Regions from separate parts of the Geobacillus sp. LEMMY01 genome, predicted to be linked through region 1. Evidence: riboswitches for the same ligand, from Rfam matches in the RefSeq annotation. Region 1 holds a riboswitch; each other region holds the start of a gene.

Region 1 (4,656 bases):
CATCGGTCAAGAGGCCGACGCGCACATACCCTTCGCCGTGCTCGCCGAACCCGATGCCCGGTGCGACGGCGACATGCGCCCGCTCAAGCAGCATGTCGGCAAACTGTGCGGATGATATGCCTTTTGGCAGCGGAAGCCAAGCGAAAAACGACCCGGATGGCGCCGGCGCTTCCCAGCCGATCTCGCAGAGCGCAGCGATGAACGCATTGCGGCGCGCCTCATACAATGCGACCAGCTCCGTGACACAATCTTGCGGACCAAGGAGCGCAGCAGCGGCCGCTTCCTGGATGGCGCCGAACAAGCTGACATACAAATGATCCTGAAGCAGCTCAAGCGCCCGAATGATCCGCTCGTTGCCGACGGCAAACGCCACACGCCAGCCGGCCATATTGTATGTTTTCGAAAACGTATAAATTTCGACGCCGACGTCTTTCGCCCCATCGACTTCCAGGAAGCTGACCGGTTTCCGGCCGTCAAAGCCGATCGCCCCATAAGCGAAATCGTGCACGACGGCAATGCCGTACTTGGCGGCAAACGCCACCGTCTCCGCGAAAAATTCCTTTGTCGCCGTCGCGCCGGTCGGATTGTTCGGATAGTTTAAAAACATGAGCTTCGCTCGGTCGGCCACTGCCGCCGGAATGGCTTCATAGTCCGGCAAAAAACCGTTTTCCGCAACAAGCGGCATCATTTCCATCCGCGCGCGGGCAAGCGCGATCCCCGACCAATAGTCCGGATAGCCCGGATCCGGGACAAGCACCACATCGCCCGGGTTGACGAGGCAAAGCGGCAGCTCGACAAGCCCGGCCTTGCCGCCGAACAAAATGGCGACTTCGCGGTCTGGATCGATGTTCACCCCGTATTCACGCGCGTAAAACGCGGCGATGGCTTCTTTCAAAAAGAAGTAGCCTTGAAACGGCGAATATTTATGATATTTCGGATTGGCCGCCGCCCGCTGCATCGCCTCAACGATATGCTTTGGCGTCGGCTGATCCGGGTTGCCTTGCCCTAAATTGATCACGTCGCATCCGGCCTTGATTTTCTCCCCGACTTTCGCGACAAGCGAGGCGAAAAATTGCTTCGGCAACTGCTCAAGCAGCTCGGAAAAAGGAATTTCGATCGTCATCGCCCACACCTTCTTAAAAAATTCTTGAAATTCTAGTGCAACATCATATATCGTAAAAAGCAAAATGTAAAGCAAAATTTTTTCGAGGTGAAAACTCATGACGATCCGCATCGCCTGCCTTCAGCTTGACATTGCGTTTGGCGACCCGAACGAAAACGAACGGCGCGCGGAAAGCGCCATTGAATCGGCCGTCAAGGACGGCGCGAATATCATCGTGCTGCCGGAATTATGGACGACCGGCTACGATTTGACGCGCCTAGATGAGATTGCCGACGAAGGCGCCGAACGGGCGAAAGCGTTCGCCTCCCGCCTAGCGCAAGCACACAGCATCCATCTCGTCGCCGGCTCGGTCGCTAAAAAAACAACAACCGGCGTGACGAACACGATGATCGTAGCTGACCGGAGCGGTCAAATCGTCAGTGAATATAGCAAACTCCATCTGTTCCAATTGATGGATGAACATTTGTATTTGCAGCCGGGAAGCAGCTTAGGCTTGTTTTCGCTCGACGGGCTTTCATGCGCCGGGGTCATTTGCTATGATATCCGCTTTCCGGAGTGGATTCGCGCCCATGTTTTGGCTGGGGCGGAAGTGCTTTTTGTCGTCGCCGAATGGCCGCTTCCCCGCCTGCACCATTGGCGGACGCTCCTGATGGCGCGGGCGATTGAAAACCAATGCTACGTCATCGCCTGCAACCGGGCGGGGCGCGACCCGAACAACGTGTTCGCCGGCCATTCGCTCATCATCGACCCATGGGGCGAAGTGATCGCCGAGGCGGATGAGAAGCCTGGCATTGTCGCGGCGGACATTGATCCTGCACTCGTTGCGGACGTCCGTACGCGCATCCCGGTGTTTGCCGACCGCCGGCCGCATGACTACGAAGCGGCAAAAAAATTTTTCAAAACGTATTGACAATCGATTGATCGACCATGTATCATTCGAATCAAACAACCAAACGATTGATAACATCGTGAAAATTGCAAAAACTGAATACGAGAAATCGGTACTCTTATCAAGAGTTGGCTGAGGGAATTGGCCCAATGAAGCCCAGCAACCGACCGTAATACTATCGTGAGATAGGGCGCACGCCAAGGGCGGCGCCGGAAGCGTCATGCTTCCGCAGGGCACGGTGCTAAGTCCAACAGAAAGACCGATGTCTTTCTGAAAGATAAGAGGCGCGAAGAACGAATGAATCTTCAAGCCTCTTTCCGTATGCGAAAGAGGCTTTTTCATTTGCCGGAAACGCCGAGTTTTTAGCGCGCGTCAGAACCGGCATTTGAAAACGAGCGAAATGAAAAAAGGGGGAACAAGGAAATGACCACTGTTCAAACATCGGTTTACGAACCGCTGACCGAACCGAAGGCGGTGGCGCTCGCTGTCCGCCTCGGCTTATTCCGCGACGGGGCGCCGCTTGCATGCCGCGAGATCGGCGACGGGAACTTGAACCTTGTCTTTCATATCGTCGATCAAGAAACGAAACAAGGCGTCATCATCAAACAAGCGTTGCCGTACGCCAAAGTTGTCGGCGAAAGCTGGCCGCTCACGTTAAAGCGCGCCGTCATTGAAAGCAACGCGCTGCGCACGTTTGCGAGCTACGTGCCGCAATACGTGCCGAAAGTCTACTATTCTGACGAATCGCTCGCCATTACGGTGATGGAAGACTTATCCCGTTTGCAAATCGCCCGCAAAGGGCTGATCGAAGGGAAAACGTATCCGCTTTTGTCCCAGCATATCGGCGAGTTTGTCGCCAAAACGGCGTTTTATACGTCTGACTTCGGCATGAACCAGCAAGAGAAAAAGAAATTGGCGCAAAGCTTCGTCAATCCGGAACTGTGCAAAATTACCGAAGACCTCGTCTTCACCGACCCGTTTTTTGACCATGAAACGAACAACTTTGAAGACGAATTGCGCCCAGACGTTGAAGCGCTTTGGCGCGATGACCGCCTCCACCTAGAAGCAGCAAAGCTGAAGCGCAAGTTTTTAACCGAAGCCGATGTGCTCTTGCATGGCGATTTGCATACCGGCAGCATTTTCGCCAGCGATGACGAAACGAAAGTGATCGACCCGGAATTCGCCTTTTACGGTCCGATCGGGTTTGACCTTGGCCAATTTTTCGCCAATTTGCTGTTAAATGCGTTGTCCCGCCCTGAATTAGAGCGCCAACCGCTCTTTGACCACATCAACCGGACATGGGACGTCTTTGCGTCCGTGTTCTCAAACCTTTGGCGCACCGAGAGCGTGGAAACGTACGCCGCGACGCCGGGCTTGCTCGAGGACGTGCTTCGGCACGCGTTCATCGACGCCGTCGGCTTTGCCGGCTGCGAAGTCATCCGCCGGACGATCGGCCTCGCCCACGTCGCCGACCTTGACGGCATTGAGCAAAAAGAGGTGCGCCTTGCTGCCAAGCGGCATGCGCTCCGCCTCGGCCGCCGCTTGATCGTAGAGCGGGCTGAATTGACGGGAACAGACGGCTTCCGCCGGCTGTTTGCCGAAACGGAACGATAATGACATACAATCGTCCGGGTCTCGATGCAAGATGCGCGGCGCTGACCCGGACAAACCAAAAAAAGAGAAAGGAAGATGGCGATGAGCACCTTTGCCATCCCACGCTCCGTTGAATGGCGCGAGACACATGTGACGATTTTAAACCAACAAAAGCTTCCGTCCATCATCGAATATATCGACTTGCACACTCTGGAAGACGTCTATGAGGCGATTGCCACGCTGAAAGTGCGCGGCGCGCCGGCGATCGGCATCACCGCCGCCTATGGCCTGGCGCTTGCCGCTTTAAGCTATGACACCGAATCGCTCGATGAATTCCGCCGCCGCTTGAAACGAGATCGTGACTACCTAGCCAGCGCCCGGCCGACCGCCGTCAACTTGTTTTGGGCGCTCGATCGGCTCGTCACCGTTGCGGCCGACGCCCTTTCCGTCAACGAGGCAAAAACGGCGCTCATCCATAAGGCGATCCGCATTCAAGTGGAAGATGAGGATGTGTGCCGCCGCATCGGCGAATACGCGTTGTCGCTCTTTCGTCCGGGCGATCGGGTGATGACGATCTGCAACGCCGGCTCGATCGCCACCGCCCGCTACGGAACGGCGCTCGCCCCGTTTTATTTGGCGAAAGAAAAAGGAATTGAACTATCCGTTTACGCTCTCGAGACGCGGCCGGTGTTGCAAGGGGCGCGCCTGACCGCTTGGGAACTGATGCAAGCGGGCGTTGATGTGACGCTCATCACCGACAACATGGCAGCGCAAACGATCAAGGCGAAAGGCATTGGCGCCATCATCGTCGGCGCCGACCGGATCGCGCAAAACGGCGATACGGCGAACAAAATCGGCACGTTCGGCCTGGCCTTGCTCGCGAAGTCGTTTGGCATTCCGTTTTACGTCGCTGCGCCGTTGTCCACGATCGATTTGGCGACGAAAACAGGTGCGGACATCCCGATCGAAGAGCGCCATCCGGATGAAGTGACCCACATCGCCGGCGTGCGCATCGCCCCGGAAGGCGTCAACGTATACAATCCGGCGTTTG
Region 2 (4,656 bases), on a different contig from region 1:
CCGGCGTCTCCGGCGCTTTTCCATATTTCATCAGCTGGCCGCAAATGTATGGCAAGTGATGAACCCCCATGTAAATGGAGATCGTATCGATGCCTTTGGCGAGGCTTTCCCATTTGATCTCGTCACGACTTCCGTCGCGCCGATGCCCGGTGACAAAGGCGACGCTTGAGCTGAACGCGCGATGGGTGACAGGGATGCCGGCATAAGCCGCCGCCGCGATGGCGGAGGTGATGCCGGGAACGATCTCAAATTCGATCCCATGTTTGGCCAGCGCCTCGGCCTCTTCGCCGCCGCGCCCGAACACGAACGGATCGCCGCCCTTTAAGCGGACGACCGTTTTTCCTTTTTTGGCATGCCAGACGAGCGCATGGTTGATCGTTTCCTGCTGCATGGCATGGAAGCCGGGCAGCTTGCCGCAAAAGATGAGTTCGGCGTCCGGCTTGGCATATGAAAGCAACTCTTCATTGATGAGACGGTCGTACAAAATGACATCCGCCTGCTGGATGCATTTTAATCCTTTGACGGTAATGAGTTCCGGGTCGCCGGGGCCGGCGCCGACAAGATACACTTTGCCCATCGTTGTTTCAGCCCCTTCGTGCATGATTCAGCCAGCCGCCGGAAAGCGGCATGGATGCTCGGCTGCTTTTATTGTAAATGGTCTGCCTTGGGATGAAAACGACCTTGTCAAATGACCTCCCGTTCTTTTTTGGCAGGGGATGAGGGAATTAGTCTGTTTTCGCGGCCGGGATCATTCCTCGCTTGCGCAGGTAGGCGAGCACTTGCTCGGCACATTCGTCAACCGAATAACGGTGTGTTTCGATCGTCAGCTCCGGTGCTTCCGGCGCTTCGTACGGCGAGTCGATGCCCGTAAATTCACGGATTTCCCCGCGGCGGGCTTTTTGATACAGCCCTTTCGGGTCGCGTTTTTCGCATTCTTCAAGCGGGCAGTTGACGTAAATTTCGATGAACTCGTCTTCTTCGACTAAGCGGCGGACGAGCGCCCGGTCTTCGGCAAACGGCGAGATGAACGCCGTCAGCACAAACTGGCCGCTGTCGACAAACAGCTTCGCCACTTCGCCGATGCGGCGGATGTTTTCCGTCCGGTCGGCGGCGGAAAAGCCGAGATCTTTATTGAGCCCGTGCCGGATGTTGTCGCCGTCTAAGACGTAATTCTGAATGCCGAGCTCAAACAGTCGTCTGGAGACGGCGTTGGCCACCGTCGATTTGCCGGAGCCGGACAGCCCGGTGAACCAAAGGATGGCGCTATGATGGCCGTTGCGCTTGCGCCGGTCTTCTTTTGTGACCGATGTGTGATGCCAAACGATGTTCGTGCTCATCGCGATCCTCCTTTAGCGCGCTGACGGGGCGACCGTTTCGCGTTCTTGCAGCCCTTTGATCAAGACGGCGGCCACTTCCGGACGGCTGAACGTGCTCGGCGGCACTTGGCCGTTGCGCAGCATTTCACGAACTTTCGTGCCGGAAAGGACGACATGGTATTTCGCGTCATGCGGACACGTTTTTGTCGATGCCATCCCTTCGCATTTCGTGCAGTAAAAGCTATGTTCGAAAAAGAGCGGCGTAATGCCAAGCTCTTCAGCCGTAAAGTTCAAGAAGATTTTTTGCGCATCATACGTACCGTAATAATTGCCGACACCAGCGTGGTCGCGGCCGACGATGAAGTGCGTGCAGCCGAAATTTTTGCGCACCATCGCGTGGAAAATGGCTTCACGCGGACCGGCATAGCGCATCGCAGCTTGGAAGACGCCGAGGAAAACGCGGTCTTTCGGGTAATAGTTTTCCAGCAGCACTTGATAGCTTTCCATCCGGATGTCAGCCGGAATATCGTCCGCTTTCGTTTCGCCAACGAGTGGGTTTAAAAACAGGCCATCAACGATCTCGAGCGCGCATTTTTGAATGTATTCATGGGCGCGGTGAACCGGATTGCGCGTTTGGAAGCCGACAACGGTGTTCCAGCCAAACTCAGCAAACTTTTTCCGCGTTTCCGCTGGATCAAAATAAAACGCGGCGAATTGGCCTTTGTCGGTCCGTTTGACAAGCGTAATCTCCCCGCCGACATACACATCCGGCTTTTCAAACAGTTTGCGCACGCCTGGGTGAGCAAGTTCATCCGTTTTATAAACGAGCTTCGCTTCTTTCGTTTTGTCCGGGAGGTAAATGTCAGCAATCTCAATGACGCCGTAGACGTCGCCGCCATAAACAAGTTTCGCTTTGTCGCCTACCGAAAGCTCTTTCGCTTTCTCTTCCGTCACTGCAAGCGTGATCGGAATGCTCCAGACGGTGCCGTCAGAAAGACGCATTGTTTCAACAACCGCGTCGTAATCCGTTTTCGTTAAAAAACCAGTGAGGGGGCTGTAGGCGCCCGTTCCGATTAGCTCCAAGTCGCTCAGTTCGGCTTTGGAGAGCTCGATCGTTTTGGTCGCCTCATCAAGCGGATAGTCCGGATTCCAACGATTGATTAATGTACCGCCATGCGGGGTGCTTAAGCTCATGTTCATAACCTCCTAGATTGATAGATGTTAATTAAATGCCGCCGCCATGTTCGTGAAGCGAACGTTCTTCTTCGGCGACCGTTTTTTTAAGCTGATGACGCCAAGCGTCGCCAAGCAGACGCTCAAGATGGCGATGACCGTATAGACGTCGCTGTCAAACAGCAGCTTGACGAATCGGAATGGCGTCCGATTCATCAGCGACGCCCATCGAGGCCGCCGCGCCGCTCGCCTCGATGTTCATGGCGAAGAAAAAGGATGCGATCAAAGCAATGGCAAGGAGCATATCGTTTTTCTCTCCTTAAGCGAGATGAAGACCGCATTCCGTCTTCCCTTGGCCGGCCCAGCGCCCGGAGCGCAAGTCGTTCGGATCTGTAGCCGGCGTCGTGCACGGGGCGCAGCCGATGCTCGGGTAGCCGTGGTCATGAAGTACATTGTACGGAAGGTTGTGTTGATACACGTAATTCCATACATCCTTCCACGTCCAGTGAATGAGCGGACAAACTTTAATAGAACGGAATTTGTCGTCTTTGTTGATGTACTCGACATGCCGCCGCGTCGGCGATTGTTCGCGGCGCAAGCCGGAAATCCACGCCGTCACCCCGGTCAGCACCTCGCGCAGCGGAATGACTTTGCGCAGCTCACAGCATTTGTTCGGGTCGCGTTTCCAAAGCTCGTCGCCAAATTGCGCCTTTTGTTCTTCTAACGTTAGGCGCGGCTGTTTCATCACGATGCGAAGCGCCGGATATTTCTCTTTCACTTTTGCGATCGTATCATACGTCTCCCGGAAATGCAGACCAGTGTCCAAAAATACGATTTCCGCATCCGGCTTGACTTGGGAGATGAGATCAATAAGCACGATCCCCTCAACACCGAAGCTGCACGCGTATACGATCTCATCGCCGTATTCGCGATACGCCCAAGCGAGGACGTCAAGAGCCCCTTTTGTTTCATTATCGAACGGAAAAGACGGTTTTTCCGCCGTTTCCCACTGATCATACGTGAGCATCGGTTTCTCCTCCTCATAAAATCAAAGAAAATCCACATAATTAGTCGGATATATAGCGGCCAAACGGCAATTCGGCGGCAAAAATCCTTCCTTGCATTAACCAGAAAGAGCGGGAGAAAGGGCGCCCCTTATTTTACTAAAGATCTTCTTTAGCTGGAATTGGCACTTTGCTATAGGTGGCAGGTTGTCGGAGTTCATTGAGCCAATTCCTCCCTCACTCCCGAGCAACGTATGCAACGCATGTCATTTAATTGATTAAAATTTTAGCACAATTGACGATAATGTCAATCATAGTTTTTCGATAGGAATTGTTTTTATGCGAAACAGCTGCATTGCCTGCCTAGCAGCAGATGGGAACGTTATTTTTTGCGCAGGCTTCCGAGCTCTTCGACAATCGCCTGCATTTCGCTTGGGCTGAACGTCTCGCGTTTCATCACCATCTCGTAAATGTCTCTCAATTCATCGTACCATTCCTCGGAAAAATGGGACGGCTTGATGGCATCCAAGTTCAGCACTTTCAACTTTTGCTTCAGCTGTTCGATCATGTAGGCGACGTTTTCCGCCGACCGTTTTGATAAATCCATTGGTTTGCTCCTTTCATGGCAAGTTACTATGTATTGTACCATAGGTGCAGGAAGAATGGGGAGAGATTGCATGGCTTGCTTTTCTGATGAAAAACGGATGATGTGGTAAAATGTAGGTGCACATGCATAGTGCCAGTGTAGAAGGTTGGTGAAACACCGCGTTTTCTTCAAAATGGTTGTCGTGAACGCGCGGAAGAGTTGTTGATCCATTCGCGAAAGCTCCCCCCTGGAGTGTTTTTTCGTTACATCACCGACCTTCCTTCTAGGGCCAAAAAGGGGCTAGATGAAAAGGAAAGAAGGAAAACTAACGGTGGAAAGCACCGTGGACATAGCGAGAGGGGTGGCTGTTTGGATGATTAAAGTGCTGTTTGTTTGTCTTGGAAACATTTGCCGATCGCCGATGGCGGAAGCGGTCTTCCGCCATTTGGTGAAAGAGCGGGGGCTTGACGGGCTGATTGTCGTTGATTCGGCGGGAACAGGCAGCTGGCATGTCGGTGAGCCGCCGCATGTGGGGACAAGAAGGGTTTTGACTGAAAACAAGATCGACTACTCCGGC
Region 3 (4,656 bases), on a different contig from region 1:
AACTATTTAAAGCGTTTTCGTCGCAACGGTTTCCTTCTGCCATCGCTTGCCAGACCATTCGAGATGTAAAGTTTCAAAGGATGGCCGAAATCCAGACGCCATTTCCGATTCCTTCAAAAAATGACATGAAGCTAATCGATTTAGCGTGCACATTTCTCCAAGTGTATTCCCATCCTAGACTGATCGAAAGGAGAAAGTTCTTTAGGCCTTTGCCTTGAGCCGTCTTCTTCTTTGTATGTTCTTGTATATGCAACAGAAACATGAGAATGCTTGAGACGACATAGAAAAATAAGGTGATATTGATTAAAAGGAACGGCGACCCTACACTGACAATCAAACTCCCGATCGGCCATGCGCTAAGTTTGATGAATTGGTCTAACGTGTTTAAAAAACTGTTGGCTTTCAAGATTCCCTCCTTACAGAATGCGTTTGATCGAGTCCGATTGTTTTTGAGGTCGTCTGAGGCGAATGAAACGGACCGACGTACAGAAATGTCTAACGATTCAGTGTCGGAGACTAAAGCAGAGGAAAGAACAGAAAACCCGGCCGGACAGGAGTTGTTCCCTGTCCGGCCGGGTTCTTGTTAAACGAGCGGTCCGCCGAGTTTTTCAATGGACGGATCGATGTGGGCGAATTTTTGGAAGTTGGCGCGGAACTTTTGCGCCAGCTCTTTTGCTTTTTGTTCGTATGCTTGTTTGTCGGCCCATGTGTTTTGCGGCTGCAGGACGTCATCCGGCACGCCCGGGACGCGGGTTGGGATGGCGAGGCCGAAAATCGGGTCTTGCACCGTTTCGACGTTGTCCAGCTCCCCTTCGACGGCGGCTTGCACCATCGCCCGGGTGTAGGCGAGCTTCATGCGGCTGCCGACGCCGTACGGTCCCCCTGTCCAGCCGGTGTTGACCAAAAAGACGCGGACGTTGTGTTCGGCGATTTTTTGCCCGAGCATTTCCGCGTATTCGACGGCCGGGCGCGGCAAAAACGGTGCGCCAAAGCATGTCGAGAACGTCGCTTCCGGTTCGGTGACGCCGCGTTCGGTGCCGGCGAGTTTGCTTGTGTAGCCGCTTAAGAAATGGTACATCGCTTGTTCGCGCGTCAGCTTGCTGATCGGCGGCAGGACGCCGAACGCATCAGCCGTCAAAAACACGATCGTGGACGGGTGGCCGGCGACGCTCGGGTCGATGATGTTTTGGATCGCTTGAAGCGGGTAGGCGGCGCGCGTGTTTTCCGTCAGCGTGCCGTCGTCGTAATTGGGCACCCGCGTCGCGTCATCGAGAACGACGTTTTCGAGCACCGCGCCGAAACCGATGGCGTCAAAAATTTGCGGCTCTTTCTCGCGCGACAAGTTGATGCATTTCGCATAGCAGCCGCCTTCGATGTTGAAAATGCCGCGGCTTGACCAGCCGTGTTCATCATCGCCGATCAAGCGGCGGTTCGGGTCGGTCGAGAGCGTCGTTTTTCCCGTTCCCGACAAGCCGAAAAAGAGGGCGACGTCGCCTTCCTGGCCGACGTTGGCCGAGCAGTGCATCGGCAGGATGCCTTGTTCCGGCAGCAAATAGTTCATCACCGAGAAAATCGATTTTTTCATTTCGCCGGCATACTCGGTGCCGCCGATCAACACGGTGCGCCGTTCAAACGAGATGATGATGAACGCTTCCGAGCGCGTGCCGTCGACTTTCGGGTCGGCTTTAAAGTTCGGCGCGCAAATCACCGTAAATTGCGGCTCATGCGCGGCGAGCTCCTCGGCGCTCGGCCGGATGAACAGCTGATGGACGAACAAGTTGTGCCAGGCGAATTCGTTGACGACTTGAATCGGCAACCGGTATTTCGGATCGGCGCCGGCAAAGCCTTTAAACACGAACAGTTCATCTTTATTCATTAAATAGTCGAGCACTTTGTCGTACAGTTTATCAAACGTCTCCGGAGACATCGGCTGGTTGACCGCTCCCCAGTCGATCGTTTGCTTCGTTGACGGTTCTTCGACGATGTATTTGTCTTTCGGCGACCGCCCCGTGTACTTGCCGGTTGTCACCGCGACGGCCCCGGTGTGCGTCAGCCGGCCTTCATTCCGCTGCAGCACTTTCTCGACGAGCTCGGCAACGGACAGTTGATGATGCACGTACGGTTTTTGTAGCAATAAATCAAGCTTATTTGTCATGTTTGCGATCCCCATATCCAAAACCTGCCTTCTTTTTGTAATCACTCTTGAAAATAGTATAACACATTTTTATTAATAGTCCATACTAATTGTGTGGGTTTTTCAAACTTTATTTTTCCCATTGTGTTGATTGCCTTGAGGAAAGAATTTTCGCGGCTGGAAATGATAAAAAATGAATTTCTATAGTTGACTTTGCCGATTCCGTTGCGATATGATAAGTCATTGAACGGATACTCTTATCCCGAGCCGGTGGAGGGACAGGCCCGATGAAGCCCAGCAACCGTCACAACTGTACATGTGTGAAATGGTGCTAACCTGTGGCAAGGCGCAGTCCTTGAACGATAAGAGTGAAAGGAAGCAATACGATTGCTCTGACCTTTCCTCAGCCGTTACAGGAAAGGTTTTTTATATTGCGAAGGGAAAAAGGGAAATGAGTTCCGTGTCGCCACATTATGCCAAGAGGAGGAAACAAACCGAATGTCAGCCAAACGCCGCTTGTTTACTTCAGAGTCTGTGACGGAAGGACATCCGGATAAAATTTGCGACCAAATTTCCGACGCCATTTTGGATGCCATTTTGGAAAAAGACCCGAACGCCCGCGTCGCCTGCGAAACGAGCGTCACGACCGGGCTGGTGCTCGTGAGCGGGGAAATCACGACATCAACATACGTGGACATTCCGCGCATCGTCCGCGATACGGTTCGCGAAATCGGCTACACGCGCGCCAAATACGGATTTGACGCCGATACGTGCGCGGTGCTGACGTCGATTGACGAACAATCGCCGGACATTGCGATGGGGGTTGACCGGGCGCTCGAGGCGCGCGAAGGTCAGATGACTGACGAGGAAATTGAAGCGATCGGCGCCGGCGACCAAGGGTTGATGTTTGGGTTCGCTTGCAATGAGACGGAAGAATTGATGCCGCTGCCGATTTCGCTTGCGCACCGCTTGGCGCGCCGATTGGCGGAAGTGCGCAAAACGGACGTCTTGCCGTACTTGCGGCCGGACGGGAAAACGCAAGTGACGATCGAATACGATGAAAACGGCAAACCGGTGCGCGTCGATACGATCGTCGTTTCCGCGCAGCATCATCCGGAAATTACGCAGGACCAAATCCAACGCGACATTAAAGAACAGGTCATCAAGCCGGTCGTGCCCGCGGAGCTGCTTGATGAGGACACGAAATATTTCATCAACCCGACAGGACGGTTTGTCATCGGCGGTCCGCAAGGGGATGCTGGGTTGACGGGGCGGAAAATCATCGTCGATACGTACGGCGGCTACGCTCGCCACGGCGGTGGCGCGTTCTCGGGCAAAGATCCGACGAAAGTCGACCGCTCGGCGGCGTATGCGGCCCGCTATGTCGCGAAAAACATCGTCGCGGCAGGACTGGCCGACAAATGCGAAGTGCAGCTTGCCTACGCGATCGGCGTCGCCCGCCCAGTTTCGATTTCGATCGATACGTTCGGCACCGGCAAAGTGTCGGAAGACATTTTGATTGAGGTCGTGCGCAACAACTTCGATCTCCGCCCGGCGGGCATCATCAAAATGCTCGACCTTCGCCGCCCGATTTACAAACAGACGGCTGCTTACGGCCATTTTGGGCGTACGGACATCGACCTGCCGTGGGAGCGCACCGACAAAGCCGCCTTGTTGAAAGAACAAGCGCTGGCGTTGGCGGACAAGTGATGAAAGAAAAAGAGCTGCCTGATCACGGCAGCTCTTTTTTGTTGGCGCACGATGTCCGCTGTTGCTGCAGCGCTTTGTAATACTGCCCTTTCTCAACATATTCGCGGCGGATGCGCTCCATTTCGCGGATGTCGTCTTCGGTCAGCTCGCGGACGACTTTCGCCGGCCGGCCGAGGGCGAGTGTGTTCGGCGGAATTTTTTTGCCCGGCGGCACTAAACTGCCGGCGCCAATAAACGCGCCTTCCCCGATTTCCGCGCGGTCCAAAATGATCGAGCCCATGCCGATGAGCGCGTTTTTGCGGATGATGGCGCTGTGCAAAATGACTTGGTGGCCGATTGTTACGCCGTCTTCAATGATAAGCGGATTGTGTGGACTTTGATGCAAAATTGAGTTATCTTGAATATTGACCCGGTTGCCAATCACCGTTGGCGCCACATCGCCGCGAATGACGGTGCCAAACCAAATGCTCGTCTCTTCGCCGATCACGACATCGCCGGTGATCGTCACATAGTCGGCGATAAAGGCGGAGGCGGCAATTTGCGGCGTTTTGCCTTTGTATGGGTAAATCATCGCTTTCGTTCCTTTCTTAATGTAAAATAGTCCGCTCACTTTTATTTTACAAAGTAAGGATCGTAAATGAAAGAGAACAGCAGCTGGATTCGTTTGCCCTGGTGATGGGGATGGCAATACTAGGAGACAAGAGCATCGTTTTTGCCCCGAGGTGAGCTGATTGAAAATTCCGACGCATCCAATCGCATTGATGAAAATGGTGTATCGTGACGTGCTTCCGCTTGTCCATCGCGAGCTTGCC
Region 4 (4,656 bases), on a different contig from region 1:
AACGGAATGAGCAAAATAATTAAAATAATGAACGGAATGGAGCGGAAAATATTGACGAATGCGGCGATGACCGCATTGGCCGCCCGATTCTCCCATAGGTTGCCCTTTGATGTCAAAAATAAAAGCAATCCGAGAATGATCCCGAGGACGAAAGTGGCCGCCACCGCCACTCCCGTCATATACAGCGTCTCGACCGTCGCCGCCCACATCGTCTCCCATTGCACGTTCGGCAGGAGGTTAGCGAGCATCGTGAATCACCTCCACCGCCACTTGCTGGCGTTGAATATAGTCAAGCGCCCGGCCGATTTCATCCTTCGCCCCGTCGAAGTGCACGAACAGCACCCCATAGGCGCCTTGATGGGTTTGCGAAATTTTTCCTTGCAAAATGTTGACATCGACGGCAAACTGGCGCACCACTTCGGTGATGAGCGGCTTTCCGGCGGCCGCGCCGACGAACGTCAGCTGCGCGATCAGCCCGCTCGGGTATTGGCCAAACAAATGGGAAATCGCTTCTTCTGTCTCCTCCGGCTCGATCAGCTGCTTGACAAACCGTTTCGTAATCGGCTGCTTCGGATGGCGGAAGACGTGCAGCACTTCTCCTTGCTCAACGATTTTGCCGCTTTCCATCACCGCAACGCGGTCGCAAATTTTGCGGATGACGTGCATTTCATGGGTGATGATCACAATCGTGAGCCCGAGCCGCTTGTTGATGTCGACAAGCAAGTCTAAAATCGCATCGGTCGTCTGCGGGTCCAACGCCGATGTCGCCTCATCGCACAGCAAGACTTTCGGGTTGTTGGCGAGCGCCCGGGCGATGCCGACCCGCTGTTTTTGTCCGCCGCTTAGCTGCGACGGGTATGCATCCTCGCGCCCGGAAAGGCCGACAAGCTCGATCAATTCATCAACCCGCTTGTTCCGCTCCTCCTTCGGGACGCCGGCAATTTCAAGCGGAAAGGCAATGTTTTCCCGGACCGTGCGCGACCAAAGCAAGTTGAAATGCTGGAAAATCATCCCGATTTCTTGGCGCGCCTTGCGCAGCTCCCGACCTTTGATGCGCGCCATATCGCGCCCGGAGACGATCACTCGGCCGCTCGTCGGCTTCTCGAGCCCGTTGAGCAATCGGATGAGCGTGCTTTTCCCCGCGCCGCTGTAGCCGATGATGCCGAAAATTTCCCCTTCGCGAATCTCAAGCGACACGTGGTCGACGGCCGTGACCGAGCCGTTGGCGGCTTGATATATTTTCGTCACTTGTTCGAGTGTAATCATCGTTTCACCTTCCTTCCCCCAAGGCGGCAGAGCGCAAAAAGAAAACCTTTCTGCCCGCAGAGAACAGAAAGGTATTGTGCACCATTCCGTCTCTTATCTCTCAAAGCAGGCCGCTTTGTGTGAATTGGCACCATTTCAGCAGATGCGCTGACGGTTGCCGGGCTTCATTGGGCACATCCCTCCACCTCTCTTGATAAGAGCGCAACAATCGCCTATTCAATTGATTACGAGTGTGATTGTATCATTGCTTGTCGAATCGTGTCAACATATTTTTTATCCGACGTGCCGATACGGCTTGGCCAAATGGAGGAGCGACTCAAGCAGCAACATATGGCGGAAGCTTCCTGACACGTACACTTCACGCAGCCGGACGAGCTGCTGCAACTTCAGTTCGCCGTTTAGCAAGGACGCGAGCGCTTCTTTAGAGCCGCGCACCGTCAATGTTTTCCGTTCATCGTTTTCCATCCCTCTAGCGGCTGATTCCTTGCCGATCAACAGCAAGGCGGTTTCGTCATCGCTTTCAAACCGAACACACAGTTGCTCATCCGGCACAATCGGCAACAAATGGCGCAATACTTGCATCCGTTCCACGAACTGCCCGACCAATTCACGCACTTCCATTGAACATCCTCCCCCTATCTCTCCTTGTCTCCTTAATATTTCCATGCAAAGGGGGAAGAATCCTTTACAAAAATCTCGACAACCGTGATGGCGAAAAGGCACTAGTTTTGTCATTTCCCAAGAAATATGTCAAACGGCGTCAAAAAAAGCAAATCGTCAGTGCGGCAAACGGGCTTGAATCACTTCGTACAAATACGGAACGGAATGAAAGGCATACCACTTGCCTGCGATCGTTCCGTCCCTAAAAAGAAGCAGGCAAGGAACGCTTTCAATTTTCCACTCAGCCGCCTGCTCAGGGATATAGTTGATGTCCGTTTCGTAAAACGGCAGCGCCGGAAACAACTGTTCCACCACAACAAGCATTCGCTTCGCCAGCTGGCATGTACCGCACAGCGGTGTATACAAATAAAGGGCTAGGAGCGGCTCGTCTCTCACAACCCGTCTGATCTCTTTTCGGTCAATCGGTTTCACTCGCCTCTTCCTCTCATGAGCGATTCGATGCGGACGTCGAAATGAGCGCGCAACAGTACTTGCGCCAAATGCCAATGCGGGGCGGTCGCCACTTCGCGATACGCCCGGTCAATGTAAATATGCTCTGCCTCTGGAAACATACGGCGAAACTGCCGGCGCAATTTTTCCCCCGCCTCATCGGCATCGGCCAACACGTATACATCGTATCCTTCCAGCTCATCAGCCAGCTCCTCAAGGCGCGCATCACTGATCGTGCCGTTTGTGCAGACGATGACGACCGGTTCGTTCAGCACCGCCGCCACCTTTTGCTTGTCTGATCTCCCTTCGACGATGATCACTTTTTCCGTCCGTCGCATGTCCGACCCACCTAACTTCAAAGAGGATACTATTATTGTATGTCCTGCGCCGGCCAAATGTTGAAAAAGAAAAGCAACGGCCATCCACCGTTGCCTTCTTCACATCATCCCGCTTTCCCGTCACAATCGACATCTATTGCATCTTTTGATCCGGTTCAACGGTAGCGGTCGCGTCTTTCAACATTTTCATATCGGGTTGTCAACTCGACAGACGCCCCCGAAGCAGAAGGGCTGATCCGTCGCCCAAGCAGCCGAGCAAGCCGCCGGTCAGCTTTCCGGTCTCCCAGCCTGTACTATGGATGAACATCGGTGGCAGCGTCAGCGCGAGCACCTCTGTTCCATCAAAATTTAGTATGTATATCGGGTTCCGGAATCAAAGCGAAAGCGGCACGAACTTATCCTTCGTTGATCATCGCCTCGTATTGCTCGGCCGTCAACAAATTGTCGATTTCGCTCAAATCTTTCGGTTTGACGACGATCATCCATGCTTTGTCATACGGCGATTCGTTCACATATTCTGGATTGTCGTTCAGCGCCTCATTCACTTCGACCACCGTGCCGCTGACCGGCGCGTACAGTTCCGAAACGGTTTTCACCGACTCGACGCTGCCGAACGGCTCGTTCGCCGTCAGCTCCGTTCCAACTTCCGGCAGTTCGACAAAGACGATGTCGCCCAACTCCGATTGGGCAAAATCGGTGATCCCGATCCGCACGTTGTCTCCTTCCACGCGCACCCATTCATGTTCTTTCGAGTAACGAAGTTCTTTCGGCGTGTTCATCGAATCCCTCCATTGCGACAAAATGTATTCCTTTTCATCATAACCGATTTTCCGCAAAAACTCACCGAATCCGCCCTATTTCTCAAAAAATTTTTTATGTCGCCGCCGGCGGCCGCTGAGCGAAAAACGCCTCATACTCCTGTTCGCGAAATCCGACAACAACCCGCTCGCCATCCGTTAAAATCGGCCGTTTCACCAGCATTCCATCGGAGGCGAGCCAGTCAAGCATCTCCTCTTCCGAAGCGCGATCTAGCTGATCTTTCAGCCCGAGCTCGCGGTATTTCATCCCGCTCGTGTTAAAAAATTTCCTAAGCGGCAGCCCGCTTTGGCGGTGCAAACGGGCGAGCTCCTCTTTCGTGAGCGGCTCGTCGACTAAGTGCACCGTCCGCACGTCAACGCCGTGTTCATCGAGCCAACGCTTCGCCTTTCGGCACGTTCCGCATTTTGGATACCAATAAAACGTCAGCGCCATCGCCATTCCCCCTTTTTAACAGTGTTGGATGATCCATCATCCGCGGCCGAGTTGAGCGCTGTCACATCCGCTTCACCCAAACTGAACGCCCGCTTCTTATAACAAGAAGTACCAGGCCATGCCTGGTACTTCTCATTATCACACAATATACCGTTCCGCTTCAATGAGCGCGGCGGCCGCTTCGCGTTTTTTCGCGATCACGTTGATCGGCGTATGGCGCGTCAGCCGGCGGAGAGCTGCGAGCATCATCCGAAGCGTATCGCCTTGTTCGACGGCGACGAGTGTTTCTTTCGCATGGGCTTCAATTTCATTGAACGCTTCTTGGCAGAAAATTTGCGTATACAACACTTTTTGTTTGTTTTTCTCCTCACCGCTCGCTTGAATCGCTTTTTCCGTGCGCAACAAGGCTGACTCCATCGCGTAAATGTTCGAGACGATGTCGGCGATGTTGACAAGCACTTCTTGCTCTTCTTCAATGCGCTGGCCATACTTTTGCGCCGCTAAGCCAGCCACCATCAGGGCGATTTTTTTCGCGTTGCGCACAAGGTATTTCTCTTGATCAAGCACACCCGAACCCGGCTCTTCCGCCGTCATCATCATCAGCTCTTCTTGCAGCTGCTGCGCTTTTTGGAAGAGCGGCAACTCGCCTTTTACCGCCTTTTTCAAATACATGCCCGGCACGAGCAGGCGG

The links. Region 1 has a riboswitch for S-adenosylmethionine ahead of mtnK (S-methyl-5-thioribose kinase). Riboswitches for the same ligand answer to the same signal wherever they lie in the genome.
Region 2: it holds a riboswitch for S-adenosylmethionine, as region 1 does, so the genes downstream of both, B1A75_RS08435 (phosphoadenylyl-sulfate reductase) here and mtnK (S-methyl-5-thioribose kinase) in region 1, are expected to answer to the same signal.
Region 3: it holds a riboswitch for S-adenosylmethionine, as region 1 does, so the genes downstream of both, metK (methionine adenosyltransferase) here and mtnK (S-methyl-5-thioribose kinase) in region 1, are expected to answer to the same signal.
Region 4: it holds a riboswitch for S-adenosylmethionine, as region 1 does, so the genes downstream of both, B1A75_RS07555 (methionine ABC transporter ATP-binding protein) here and mtnK (S-methyl-5-thioribose kinase) in region 1, are expected to answer to the same signal.

The regions. Positions count from the first base shown of each region.
Region 1 is NZ_MVKA01000007.1:86,942-91,597, forward strand. Features, by position in the region: gene B1A75_RS05140 (pyridoxal phosphate-dependent aminotransferase) at 1-1,123, opposite strand, end outside; gene B1A75_RS05145 (carbon-nitrogen family hydrolase) at 1,221-2,033, shown strand; SAM riboswitch class I at 2,128-2,296, shown strand; gene mtnK (S-methyl-5-thioribose kinase) at 2,436-3,626, shown strand; gene mtnA (S-methyl-5-thioribose-1-phosphate isomerase) at 3,708-4,656, shown strand, end outside.
Region 2 is NZ_MVKA01000014.1:9,505-14,160, forward strand. Features, by position in the region: gene cobA (uroporphyrinogen-III C-methyltransferase) at 1-577, opposite strand, end outside; gene cysC (adenylyl-sulfate kinase) at 726-1,337, opposite strand; gene sat (sulfate adenylyltransferase) at 1,350-2,510, opposite strand; gene B1A75_RS19295 (hypothetical protein) at 2,538-2,705, opposite strand; gene B1A75_RS08430 (phosphate transporter) at 2,665-2,793, opposite strand; gene B1A75_RS08435 (phosphoadenylyl-sulfate reductase) at 2,809-3,516, opposite strand; SAM riboswitch class I at 3,642-3,746, opposite strand; gene B1A75_RS08440 (DUF1128 domain-containing protein) at 3,876-4,100, opposite strand; gene B1A75_RS08445 (low molecular weight protein-tyrosine-phosphatase) at 4,453-4,656, shown strand, end outside.
Region 3 is NZ_MVKA01000011.1:83,442-88,097, reverse strand. Features, by position in the region: partial or broken gene B1A75_RS07440 (hypothetical protein) at 1-80, shown strand, start outside; gene pckA (phosphoenolpyruvate carboxykinase (ATP)) at 584-2,170, opposite strand; SAM riboswitch class I at 2,389-2,503, shown strand; gene metK (methionine adenosyltransferase) at 2,633-3,844, shown strand; gene B1A75_RS07420 (gamma carbonic anhydrase) at 3,867-4,415, opposite strand; gene B1A75_RS07415 (tetraprenyl-beta-curcumene synthase family protein) at 4,576-4,656, shown strand, end outside.
Region 4 is NZ_MVKA01000012.1:13,536-18,191, reverse strand. Features, by position in the region: gene B1A75_RS07560 (methionine ABC transporter permease) at 1-248, opposite strand, end outside; gene B1A75_RS07555 (methionine ABC transporter ATP-binding protein) at 238-1,266, opposite strand; SAM riboswitch class I at 1,357-1,466, opposite strand; gene B1A75_RS07550 (sterol-binding protein) at 1,540-1,887, opposite strand; gene B1A75_RS07545 (thioredoxin family protein) at 2,044-2,358, opposite strand; gene B1A75_RS07540 (toprim domain-containing protein) at 2,355-2,714, opposite strand; gene gcvH (glycine cleavage system protein GcvH) at 3,110-3,493, opposite strand; gene B1A75_RS07530 (arsenate reductase family protein) at 3,588-3,965, opposite strand; gene B1A75_RS07525 (acyl-CoA dehydrogenase family protein) at 4,104-4,656, opposite strand, start outside.